DNA from 2 places in the Bacillus sp. LLTC93 genome. Region 1 is predicted to be linked to the other one. Evidence: riboswitches for the same ligand, from Rfam matches in the RefSeq annotation. Region 1 holds a riboswitch; the other holds the start of a gene.
What was found. A riboswitch is a leader RNA that binds a small molecule or an ion and turns the genes downstream of it on or off. The one in region 1 is predicted to bind lysine.
Positions count from the first base shown of each region.

Region 2: another riboswitch for lysine. It lies ahead of C6W18_RS04555 (aspartate kinase); the one in region 1 lies ahead of C6W18_RS06840 (amino acid permease).

Region 1 covers NZ_PVME01000002.1:306,962-312,266, reverse strand. Annotated here, with positions in the region: gene C6W18_RS06865 (LTA synthase family protein) at 1-41, opposite strand, end outside; gene C6W18_RS06860 (metal-dependent hydrolase) at 167-658, opposite strand; gene C6W18_RS06855 (MarR family winged helix-turn-helix transcriptional regulator) at 829-1,257, shown strand; gene sspJ (small acid-soluble spore protein SspJ) at 1,340-1,483, shown strand; lysine riboswitch at 1,605-1,783, shown strand; gene C6W18_RS06840 (amino acid permease) at 1,976-3,382, shown strand; gene C6W18_RS06835 (iron-hydroxamate ABC transporter substrate-binding protein) at 3,418-4,356, opposite strand; gene C6W18_RS06825 (FecCD family ABC transporter permease) at 4,615-5,305, shown strand, end outside.
Region 2 covers NZ_PVME01000001.1:839,520-844,824, reverse strand. Annotated here, with positions in the region: gene trxA (thioredoxin) at 107-421, shown strand; gene uvrC (excinuclease ABC subunit UvrC) at 561-2,333, shown strand; lysine riboswitch at 2,395-2,572, shown strand; gene C6W18_RS04555 (aspartate kinase) at 2,710-3,945, shown strand; gene C6W18_RS04550 (YslB family protein) at 4,117-4,560, opposite strand; gene C6W18_RS04545 (succinate dehydrogenase cytochrome b558 subunit) at 4,844-5,305, shown strand, end outside.

The DNA.
Region 1 (5,305 bases):
GAGTACACTAAAAACCAGTGATCTTTGAAAAACGCTTTCATTTATGTAGCTCCTCACCATTCTGTATTCAGCTGCAAGGCAAAAACACTTATCTTAAAACTACTAAAAAAATGAGGAATGATCAATTCATATCCTGTCTTTTTTGCAAAACTCTTTTTTCATTCTCTTAGAACTGGAATGGGACGGGTATACCGCAAATGACGGCGATGTAATAGCAGGTGACGATTGTGAGAGCAGCTAGTACGACTTGTTCACCTGTGCTGCCTGTTTTGACATAGAAGGGGAGACGTACTTTCATGGTAGCTGGGAACAAAAATTTAATGCCGTTCACTGTTCCTGCATCAAGGATGAGGTGGCTTGCCATCCCAACTAGTAAACCGATACTAAGGCTGTCATTTGGAATGTATGTGGTCGCAATAAAATAAATGATCAGCAGAAATAATAAACTGTGTGTAAAGGTGCGATGACCGAAAACATGACTAATTAGTGTCGAGAGCAGGGGGAATTTCCTGCCGATTTTACTTTTTGTATGACAAATATCTGGGATAAGGGCACCTACAGATCCAGCAGCAGCCATAATGACTGGGTCGAGTCCGTAGTAGTAGGCGACGGCTGTGGAGGCGGCAATTCCGCCCATGATATGTGTTTTTCCTGTCATGATGCGTACTCCTGTTCTATCTTTAGTTCAAGTACTCACTATATCAAGGGTGAATTCATTCATCAAGGCTTATTTTTAAAGAAAAAAGGACAAAATGGTTGGCTGATTGGAAAAACATTCTATAATAAGAGGGAAGTCATGTTGATACTAACGATAAGGATGCGATTCGGATGAGTAATGCAGACATTTTAAAAGAAATTGTTCTTGTACATTATGAAGTTAGCCGTAAATTAAACCGCAAGTTACTTGAGTTAGAAAAAGACATCACGCCTCCGCAGATATATGCTCTTTCTATTTTGATACAAGGCAAAGTGTCACATGCCGAAGAGCTAAAGCAAAGACTTTCTTTAAACCCAGGTGCCGCCTCGATTTCACTCAATAAATTATGTGAGCAGGGCTATATTCAGAGAGAACGGGACAAGGAAGATCATTCACTTGTCCGGTTAGAAGCCACGGAAAAAGGGCTGGCTATTTACGAAAAGCATACACGCCTTTTTGGAAAGGTGATTCAGCATATGATGTCAGACTTCACAAAGGAAGACTTGCAGACCTTTTTGACTTATTTGCAAAAAATGAGACAGACCTTTCATGATGAATGAGCCACTTCTCCTTGTATAATGCTGAGCGCTGTAGCACAAATTAAACAGGCAAACGCATTTTATGAAAAGGGGGGAAGCAGCGATGTCATTTTTCCAAAAGGATAAAAAGGCAAAAAGTGAAAAAGACCATCAGCAGGTAGATCAGCTGTTAGAAGAAGCAAGTAAAGAACTAGCAGGCGATCCGCTTCAGGAAGCTGTACAGAAGAAGAAAAACAATCATCAATAAGCAGGTAAAAGGCAGAGAATCACTCCTCTGTCTTTTTTCTATGTTTTTCCCTTTGACAGATGTGAGAATGTTTGATAACCTTCGTGTAGTAAAAATGAATAGAAATCCTCACGCTATGTCTCAGTGAGGTAGAGGTTGCGCGGATGATGAGTCACTCATGGGAGAGATGGAATCGTTGATCATGAGAAAAAAGGCATCAGCGCCGAAGTGTAGAGAGAGCTCCAACTTTCTTTATGCTGGGTCTGCATTGAATAAATGCAGGACTGCCACGTCTAAAAAGCGTGGAGGGCTATCCGGAGATCAAGGTGTATGTTTTGAAAAGCATGGACTTTTGTTCAGGCTTTTTTTTATGTTCTGAGTGATAAAGATAAGGGTATGCTGTTAAGAAAGTGACCCATAATGAACATAAAGAATGCAAGTCATTGCTTCACAAATATATCAATGAAGATACTACCGGGTCTGGTCCAAAGTGAATAAAACGGAGGTACGGAAATGGAACAGACAAAAAAATGGGGTTTTTGGTTATTGACGGCATTTGTCGTCGGAAATATGGTAGGTTCAGGCATCTTTATGCTGCCAAGTACGCTTGCCCAGCACGCAAGTCCTTTAGGTGTGACGATGGCATGGCTTGTCACAGGTGGCGGTGTGTTGATGATTGCACTTGTATTTGGGCATTTGTCTATTCATAAGCCGCAGCTGACGGCTGGACCACAAAGCTATGCAAGGGCGCTTTTTAAAGATCCGAAAAAAGGAAAAGCAGCCGGTTTTACAATGGTATGGGGATATTGGGTGGCAAGCTGGATTAGTAACGTCGCGATTATTACGAGCCTTGCCGGCTATTTAACAACCTTTTTCCCGATTTTAACCGTCAAGACCGTGATCTTTACCTTTGGGAAAGAAGCGATCACACTTGGTCAGCTCATGACCTTTATCGTATGTACCATCCTTCTATGGGGAACACATACCATTTTAATCACAAGCTTAAGTGCTGCAAGTAAATTAAACTTTATTACGACCTTTTCAAAGGTGCTCGGATTCGTCCTTTTTATTGTAGCGGGCTTATTTGCATTCCAAACGGCATTATTTGAGCATTATTACTTCCCGGTTGCATCAGGGGGCGAAGGAGTGCTCGGACTTGGAGGCCAAATTCATCATGCGGCCATTTCCACCCTATGGGCATTTATCGGAATCGAATCTGCGGTTATTTTATCAGGGAGAGCGTCTTCACAGCGTGATGTGAAACGTGCAACGATTACGGGTCTTTTAATCGCACTTTCGATCTACATGATTATTACCCTGATTACAATGGGCGTTCTGCCGCACGATCAATTGCAAGGCTCAGACAAACCATTCGTGGACGTGCTTCAGCTTATTATTGGGCCGGCTGGCGGGATTGTCATGGCACTGCTTGCGATCATTTGTTTATTTGGTTCAATGCTTGGCTGGATCTTACTCGGTTCAGAGGTACCTTATCAAGCAGCAAAGGCTGGCGACTTCCCAGCAGTGTTTGCAAAAACAAACAAAAAAGGCAGTCCTGTCTTCGCTTTGACTGTCACAAATATCATGTCACAGCTGTTTATTTTCTCAGTCATGTCACGCACGATTAATGAAGCCTTTACCTTTTTAACAACATCAGCGACACTTGCGTATCTCATTCCGTATATCGTGTCTTCGATCTACAGCTTTAAGGTCATCATGCAAGGTGACACGTATGAGCTTCAAAAAGGTAATCGAACAAGAGACGGGATCATCGCGCTTGTTGCTATGGGGTATTCTGCTTGGGTCATTATTTCAGGAACAGCTGATTTGAAAACATTTGGTCTCGGAATAGGCCTGTTCTTAGTTGGTATTCTGCTTTATCCATTCATGTCAAAAGGATTTGCCAAAGGAACAGAATAAGGAAGACGTTTCTCCAAAAATGGAGAAACGTTTTTTTATGATGTGGATGTTAATCGGTCCACAATAAACTCTAGCTGTCCTTCTAGTGATACTGGGTCATTAAAGAAGTAACCGACCGGGTCTATTTCAAATACATGTTTATTTTGAACAGCAGGAAGTGAAGTCCAAATGCTGCTTTTATACACATGGTCACCATTACTTTTTGAGCCGCTCCATGGGCTGGTGAAAATATAATCGCCTGCAAACTCTGGCAGCTTCTCAAGAGAAATATTTGCATAGCCGACACCACTGTCGATGGCTTCTTTTTGGACGGCTTTCGGTGCTTTTAATTTCAGCTCGTCATAAATAATTTCACCGCCGCGTGCAAAGGTGTTACCGAAAATATAAATGCCTTTATCGAATGGTGATACGATCGAAACGGTTTTGTTTCCTACAGCTTTTGTTACTTTTGGTTTCACTTCAGCAATTTTGGCATTCCATTTTGTGATCCAATCTGCTGCTTTTTTCGGTGTGCCTGTCATTTTTCCGAATTCTTTTAGTTGATCTTTAAAAGAATATTGATTGTATTTAATCGCAACTGTTGAGGCAATTTTTTGATATTGATCAAATTTTTCATCTTCTCCCCAAGCAATAATCAGATCTGGCTTCAAAGCTGCTACTTTTTCAACAGAGGGAGTCTTTCCAAGATTTTTGACCCCATCTGTTTTTCCTTGATAGAAAGGATTTTTAAAGATGGACGCAGTTGCAGCAATTGGCGTCTTACCAAGTGTGATAAGGTCCCCATAGTAGCTATCTGCAAGTAGCACAATTCGTTTCGGATCTTGAGGGAGTTTGACCTCGCCCTTTGCATCCTGATAAGTAATCGTGTCATTTTTTTTGGCTGTAGATTTTTTATTTGAAGTGCTGCCGCAAGCAGCTGTAAAAAGCATGAGGATGGTTAAGGAAATCAAAAGAAATCCAGTTCGTTTTTTCACAAAAGATCTCTCCTATTCAATCATTTTTGATAATGATTCTCAATTTCAATTATATCGTAACACGATGGAAGCAAAAATACATCGGCTATTTAGTACCTATATCAAAATGAAGAAATTCTCCTATTTTTTCAATGAAAATAAAGAAAATTATCAGAACAATGATTTCAAAAAGAAAAGAAAGTGATATACTAGACTTCGAGATTGATAATCATTATCACTGATAAGGAATAGATATGAACGGAAAGGAAGAGACTGGTTTTGGGCTCACAATCGAATAAACAGCTGCCAGCCAAAGACGATGTGATCGAAATTGTCACGAAGCCCTTTGGAACAGCAGTTGTTGTCATCATAGGAATCATCGCTTTAGCATTTGGTGTTTTTTTATCGGTATCATTAGGAGCGGCGAACATTCATTTGCACACTGTGTGGGATGCCGTCTTTCATTTTGATCCACAACAAACTTCACATCAAATCATCCGGGAATTAAGGTTGCCTCGTACAATTGGAGCAGCACTCGTCGGTGCCTTTTTAGCCGTATCGGGGGCTATTATGCAAGGCATGACAAGAAATGCGCTTGCGTCTCCTGAAATTATGGGTGTGACAAATGGCTCTGCATTTGCGATTGCCATTGCGTTTGCTTTTTTCCCAGGACAATCTTCTTTTACATTAATTCTTTGGTCATTTGTTGGTGCAGCACTCGCTGCCTCTATTGTGTTTGGTGTCGGTACTCTTTCAAAGGGTGGATTGACCCCAGTGAAGCTCGCACTAGCTGGTACGGCTGTTGGGGCACTTTTAAGCTCCATCTCCTCAGCAATTGCCATCCGGTTTGACGTCGCTCAAGATATGAGCTTTTGGTATGCTGGCGGTGTGGCAGGTGTGAATTGGAGCAATATTCACATCATTATTCCGGTTGCGATTGCAGGACTGATCATCGCAATGATTCTTGCCC
Region 2 (5,305 bases), on a different contig from region 1:
TGTTTTTTAATTCATTTCATAAAAAAAGATTCGTAAGCATTTCATTCGCAAGTCACATTGGTAGATGCTATACTAAAAATCATAATTTACATTGGAGGAATGAATAATGGCAATCGTAAAAGCTACTGACGCAACATTTTCACAAGAAACTGCAGAAGGTGTTGTTCTTGCAGACTTTTGGGCACCATGGTGCGGACCTTGTAAAATGATTGCTCCAGTTCTTGAAGAACTTGATCAAGAAATGGGCGATAAAATGAAAATTGTAAAAGTTGATGTAGACGATAACCAAGAAACTGCTGGTAAATACGGCGTGATGAGTATCCCAACACTTCTTGTTTTAAAAGACGGTGAAGTCGTAGAAACGTCTGTTGGTTTCAAACCAAAAGAAGCACTAGCTGAGCTTGTCAACAAACATCTATAAATCCATCTATGCCAATGAGGCATGACCACTGAAGCGGTTCTCGTATAGACGAGAGCCGCTTTTCTTTCAACATGGTATAAAACAAATGTTCGTGATACACTAGAAGGAGTGAAAGAGGAAAACAAGGACGGATGAAAATATGAACAAACTGATCAAAGAAAAGCTGTCAGTCCTGCCTGATCGACCAGGCTGTTACTTAATGAAAGATAGACAAAATACGGTCATCTACGTGGGGAAGGCAAAAGTTTTAAAAAATAGAGTACGCTCTTATTTCACTGGATCTCATGATGCCAAAACGCAGCGGCTTGTCAGTGAAATTGAGGACTTTGAATACATTGTGACCTCATCTAATATTGAGGCACTGATTTTAGAGCTAAATTTAATTAAAAAGTATGACCCAAAATACAATGTCATGCTCAAGGATGACAAGACGTATCCCTTTATTAAAATTACGAATGAACGGCACCCTAAGCTGATCGTTACCCGCAATGTGAAAAAGGATAAAGGGAGATACTTCGGTCCATATCCGAACGTACAAGCAGCAAGAGAAACCAAAAAGCTGCTTGACCGCTTATATCCACTAAGAAAATGTGCGACACTCCCTGATCGTGTCTGTCTTTATTATCATCTTGGTCAATGTCTCGCGCCATGTGTGTATGACATTTCTGAAGAAACGAATAAACAGCTCGTGGATGAAATCACCAGGTTTCTAAATGGAGGGCACCAGCAAATCAAAAAAGAACTAACCGAAAAGATGCAGGAAGCGGCCGAACAATTAGAGTTTGAGCGGGCAAAAGAACTGAGAGATCAAATCGCTTACATCGACTCAACGATGGAAAAGCAGAAAATGACAATGAGTGATTTATCAGATCGAGATGTATTTGCGTATGCCTATGATAAGGGCTGGATGTGTGTCCAAGTCTTTTTCATCAGACAGGGGAAATTGATTGAACGTGATGTCAGCCTGTTCCCTATGTATCAAGACCCTGAGGAAGAATTCCTCACGTTTTTGGGGCAATTTTATGAAAAGAACAACCACTTCCTGCCGAAGGAAATTTTAGTGCCAGACAGCGTAGATCAAGAGATGATCGAGCAATTGCTTGAGACGAACGTTCACCAGCCGAAAAAAGGAAAGAAAAAGGATTTGCTTTTACTTGCACACCAAAACGCCAAAATCGCCCTGAAAGAAAAATTCTCGCTCATTGAGCGCGATGAAGAAAGGACGATTGGAGCGGTGAAGCAGCTCGGGGATGCACTTAATATTTATATGCCATACCGGATCGAGGCATTTGATAACTCAAATATTCAAGGAGCGGACCCTGTTTCCGCCATGGTTGTCTTTCAGGACGGGAAGCCATATAAAAAGGAATACCGGAAATACAAAATCAAAACTGTCGCAGGGCCAGATGATTATGCATCCATGCGCGAAGTCATCAGAAGACGATATACACGTGTGTTAAAGGATGAGCTGCCGCTGCCAGATTTAATTTTAATTGACGGAGGAAAAGGCCAAATCAACGCAGCCATAGACGTGCTTGAAAATGAATTGAATCTGTCTGTTCCAGTGGCAGGTCTTGTGAAAGATGAAAAACATCGGACATCGAATCTCATGATGGGTGATACACTTGAAATTGTTGCGCTGGAGCGTAACAGTCAAGCCTTTTATTTATTGCAGCGTATTCAAGATGAAGTGCACCGGTTTGCCATTAGCTTTCACCGGCAGCTACGCGGAAAAAATGCATTCCAGTCTATTTTAGATGATGTACCAGGCATTGGAGAAAAGCGTAAAAAACAGCTCCTCAAACATTTTGGCTCTGTGAAAAAGATGAAAGAAGCCTCTGTCCAAGATTTTCAGGAGGCTGGCATTCCGAAACAAACGGCCGAACTTTTAATGGAGGCATTAAAAAAATAGATTGTACTTTTTCCAAAAGTCTGTTAAGATGTGACTAATTTAATAAATGAACGTGTTGTTTGTTGAAGATAGAGGTGCGAACTTCAAGAGTAGGCCTTCAGAGATCGATGGGATCTAGGAAGAGGGCTGAAAGGGGAGCGTCGCCGAAGTGAATAAAATCCACTCATTTTATTCGCTGGCTGTACATTGAAGAAATGTAGGGCTGTCAAGAATTTATTTCTTGGAGGGCTATCTCATTGTTTGCATCTTTTGATGATTTCAAAGCAATGGGAGATTTGTTCTCTCATTGCTTTTTTTATTTGCAGTGAGTGGGCAGTCTCCAAAGCCGCTTCTTGCTCTTCTCTCACACGTGATCTTTTGAAAAAGGGTGGTAGACATGGGACTAATCGTACAAAAATTTGGCGGAACATCCGTTGGATCGACAGAAAAAATTCGCAAAGCCGCAGAGAGAGTCATCAATGAACGTAAGGCAGGTCATGATGTGGTCGTGGTTGTGTCGGCGATGGGCAAATCAACTGATGTTCTAGTAGACCTTGCCAAAGAACTCACAGATGATCCAAGCAATAGAGAAATGGATATGCTGCTAACAACTGGGGAGCAAGTGACCATTTCATTATTAGCGATGGCGCTGCAAGCAAAAGGCTATGATGCCATTTCCTTTACAGGCTGGCAGGCTGGTATGAAAACAGAGCAGGTGCACGGAAATGCAAGAATCGTGGACATCGATGAATCAAGAATCAAAGAGGAACTAAGTGCGGGGAAAGTCGTTGTGGTAGCAGGCTTCCAAGGAATTGCAGATGACCTACATATCACAACACTTGGACGCGGTGGATCAGATACGACGGCTGTAGCACTTGCTGCTGCATTAAAAGCCGACAAATGTGATATATACACAGATGTACCAGGTGTGTTTACGACAGATCCACGTTATGTACCGTCCGCGCGAAAACTTGCAGGAATTTCATACGATGAGATGCTCGAGCTGGCCAATTTAGGGGCAGGCGTTTTGCATCCGAGAGCCGTCGAGTTTGCGAAAAATTATCAAGTCCCACTAGAAGTCCGTTCTAGTATTGTAAATGAATCGGGTACGTTAATTGAGGAGGAATCATCCATGGAACAAAATTTAGTCGTAAGAGGAATTGCATTTGAAGATCAGATGACACGCGTGACGGTGTGCGGCCTTTCAAGCGGTTTAACAACATTGTCGACCATTTTTACGACGCTTGCTAAGCAAAATATCAATGTTGATATCATCATTCAGTCCGTCTCAAGCACAAATCAGACTTCCATCTCTTTCTCTGTGAAAACGGATGATTTGTCCAAAACAGTTGAAGTGCTAGAAGAATATAAAGGGGCGCTCGGCTATGAGCAGATTGAGACAGAAAGCAAATTAGCCAAAGTATCCATCGTTGGCTCTGGTATGGTTTCAAACCCAGGCGTCGCTGCTGAAATGTTCGCCGTTTTAGCTCAAAAAGACATTCAAGTAAAAATGGTTAGTACGTCTGAGATCAAAGTCTCAACAGTGGTTAGCCGTGATGATATGGTCAAAGCGGTGGAAGCCCTGCATGATGCATTTGATTTATCGAAAGTGAGCGCAGCTGCTCATTCTTAAAAAATAAAAAGAGGTGTATCTCCATGAAAGAGTGCATCTCTTTTTTATATTTGTACCGGGTGCATATCAAGAATGGAACATGTGCATAAACCTATTCACTAAGTATGCTATGATAGAAGGAGACATATAAAAAAAGGCGTGACCGGTAGTCCTCGCCTTTCAGAAGAAGTGTTAGCTAGGGTCTCTTAAATCCCATTTAACGGTTAAAATGACTTTATCAGCACGCTTTTTCACTTGCTCATAGGATTCAGCAACATGCTCATTGAGAAGCTGAATCTGTTCAGCAATAAAACCTGCCTCCATTTGAAAGCATGGCTCTTTTTGATAGGTGAGTCGATTCGATACAAGTGGACCTTCGAGCTCAAACTCAATTTCCTGTTTTTTAGAATGGACCATCGTAAGAGTCCCCCATCCGGCATCATGGAAAAATTCGGGGATTTTCTCCCATGACTCTTGAGGGAATTTACGAGCAAGTAGCTTACCCGCAAAATACATCATAGATGAATGATCCTGACCAAGAATGTCAGGCAGCAGAACTTCGCGTATCAGCTCGTAGGCAAATCCATTGACTTCAATTTCTTTTAGCTGTTCTAAGTTAGATTCAAATTTATTCATTGTACGGCTCCCCTCTTTCAACAATTTATTATAGCTTATGTGGGCATATGATGACAGAGTTTTCCCTGAAGTCTAAGAAATTCTTATTGTAATAAAACGAATTTTGATTTAAAACTTTTAAATTTCGGAAAATTTTAATTTATGTACGCGGTTTCTTGACGCTTATTTGACATAGGAGTAAAATGAAATTGTCAATAAATTTGAATAAAGTGCTTACATTTGAAAGAAGCGGGGGTAAGACAAATTTCAAGCAATTGCACTTTTTTTACTAGGGGGTAAAGTAATGTCGGGGAACAAAGAATTTTTTTATCGGAGATTGCATTCTTTGCTTGGCGTCATTCCGGTCGGTCTATTTTTAGTACAGCACTTAGTGATTAACCACTTTGCGACGAATGGACCAGAGGCGTTTAACAAAGCTGCACACTTTATGGAACAGCTTCCATTCAGGTATGCACTTGAGCTGTTCGTGATTTTCTTACCACTGATCTATCATGCTGTTTATGGGGTGTACATAGCCTTTACGGCACAAAACAACACGTCTCGCTTCAGTTACTTAAGAAACTGGTTGTTCAGACTGCAAAGGGTTACTGGTATCATCACATTGATTTTTATCACTTGGCACGTATGGGAAACACGAATTCAAGCGCAGCTTGGAGCGGAAGTAAACTATGACATGATGGCGAATATTTTAAGCTCTCCATTTATGCTAGGTTTCTATATTGTCGGCGTTTTATCTACTATTTTC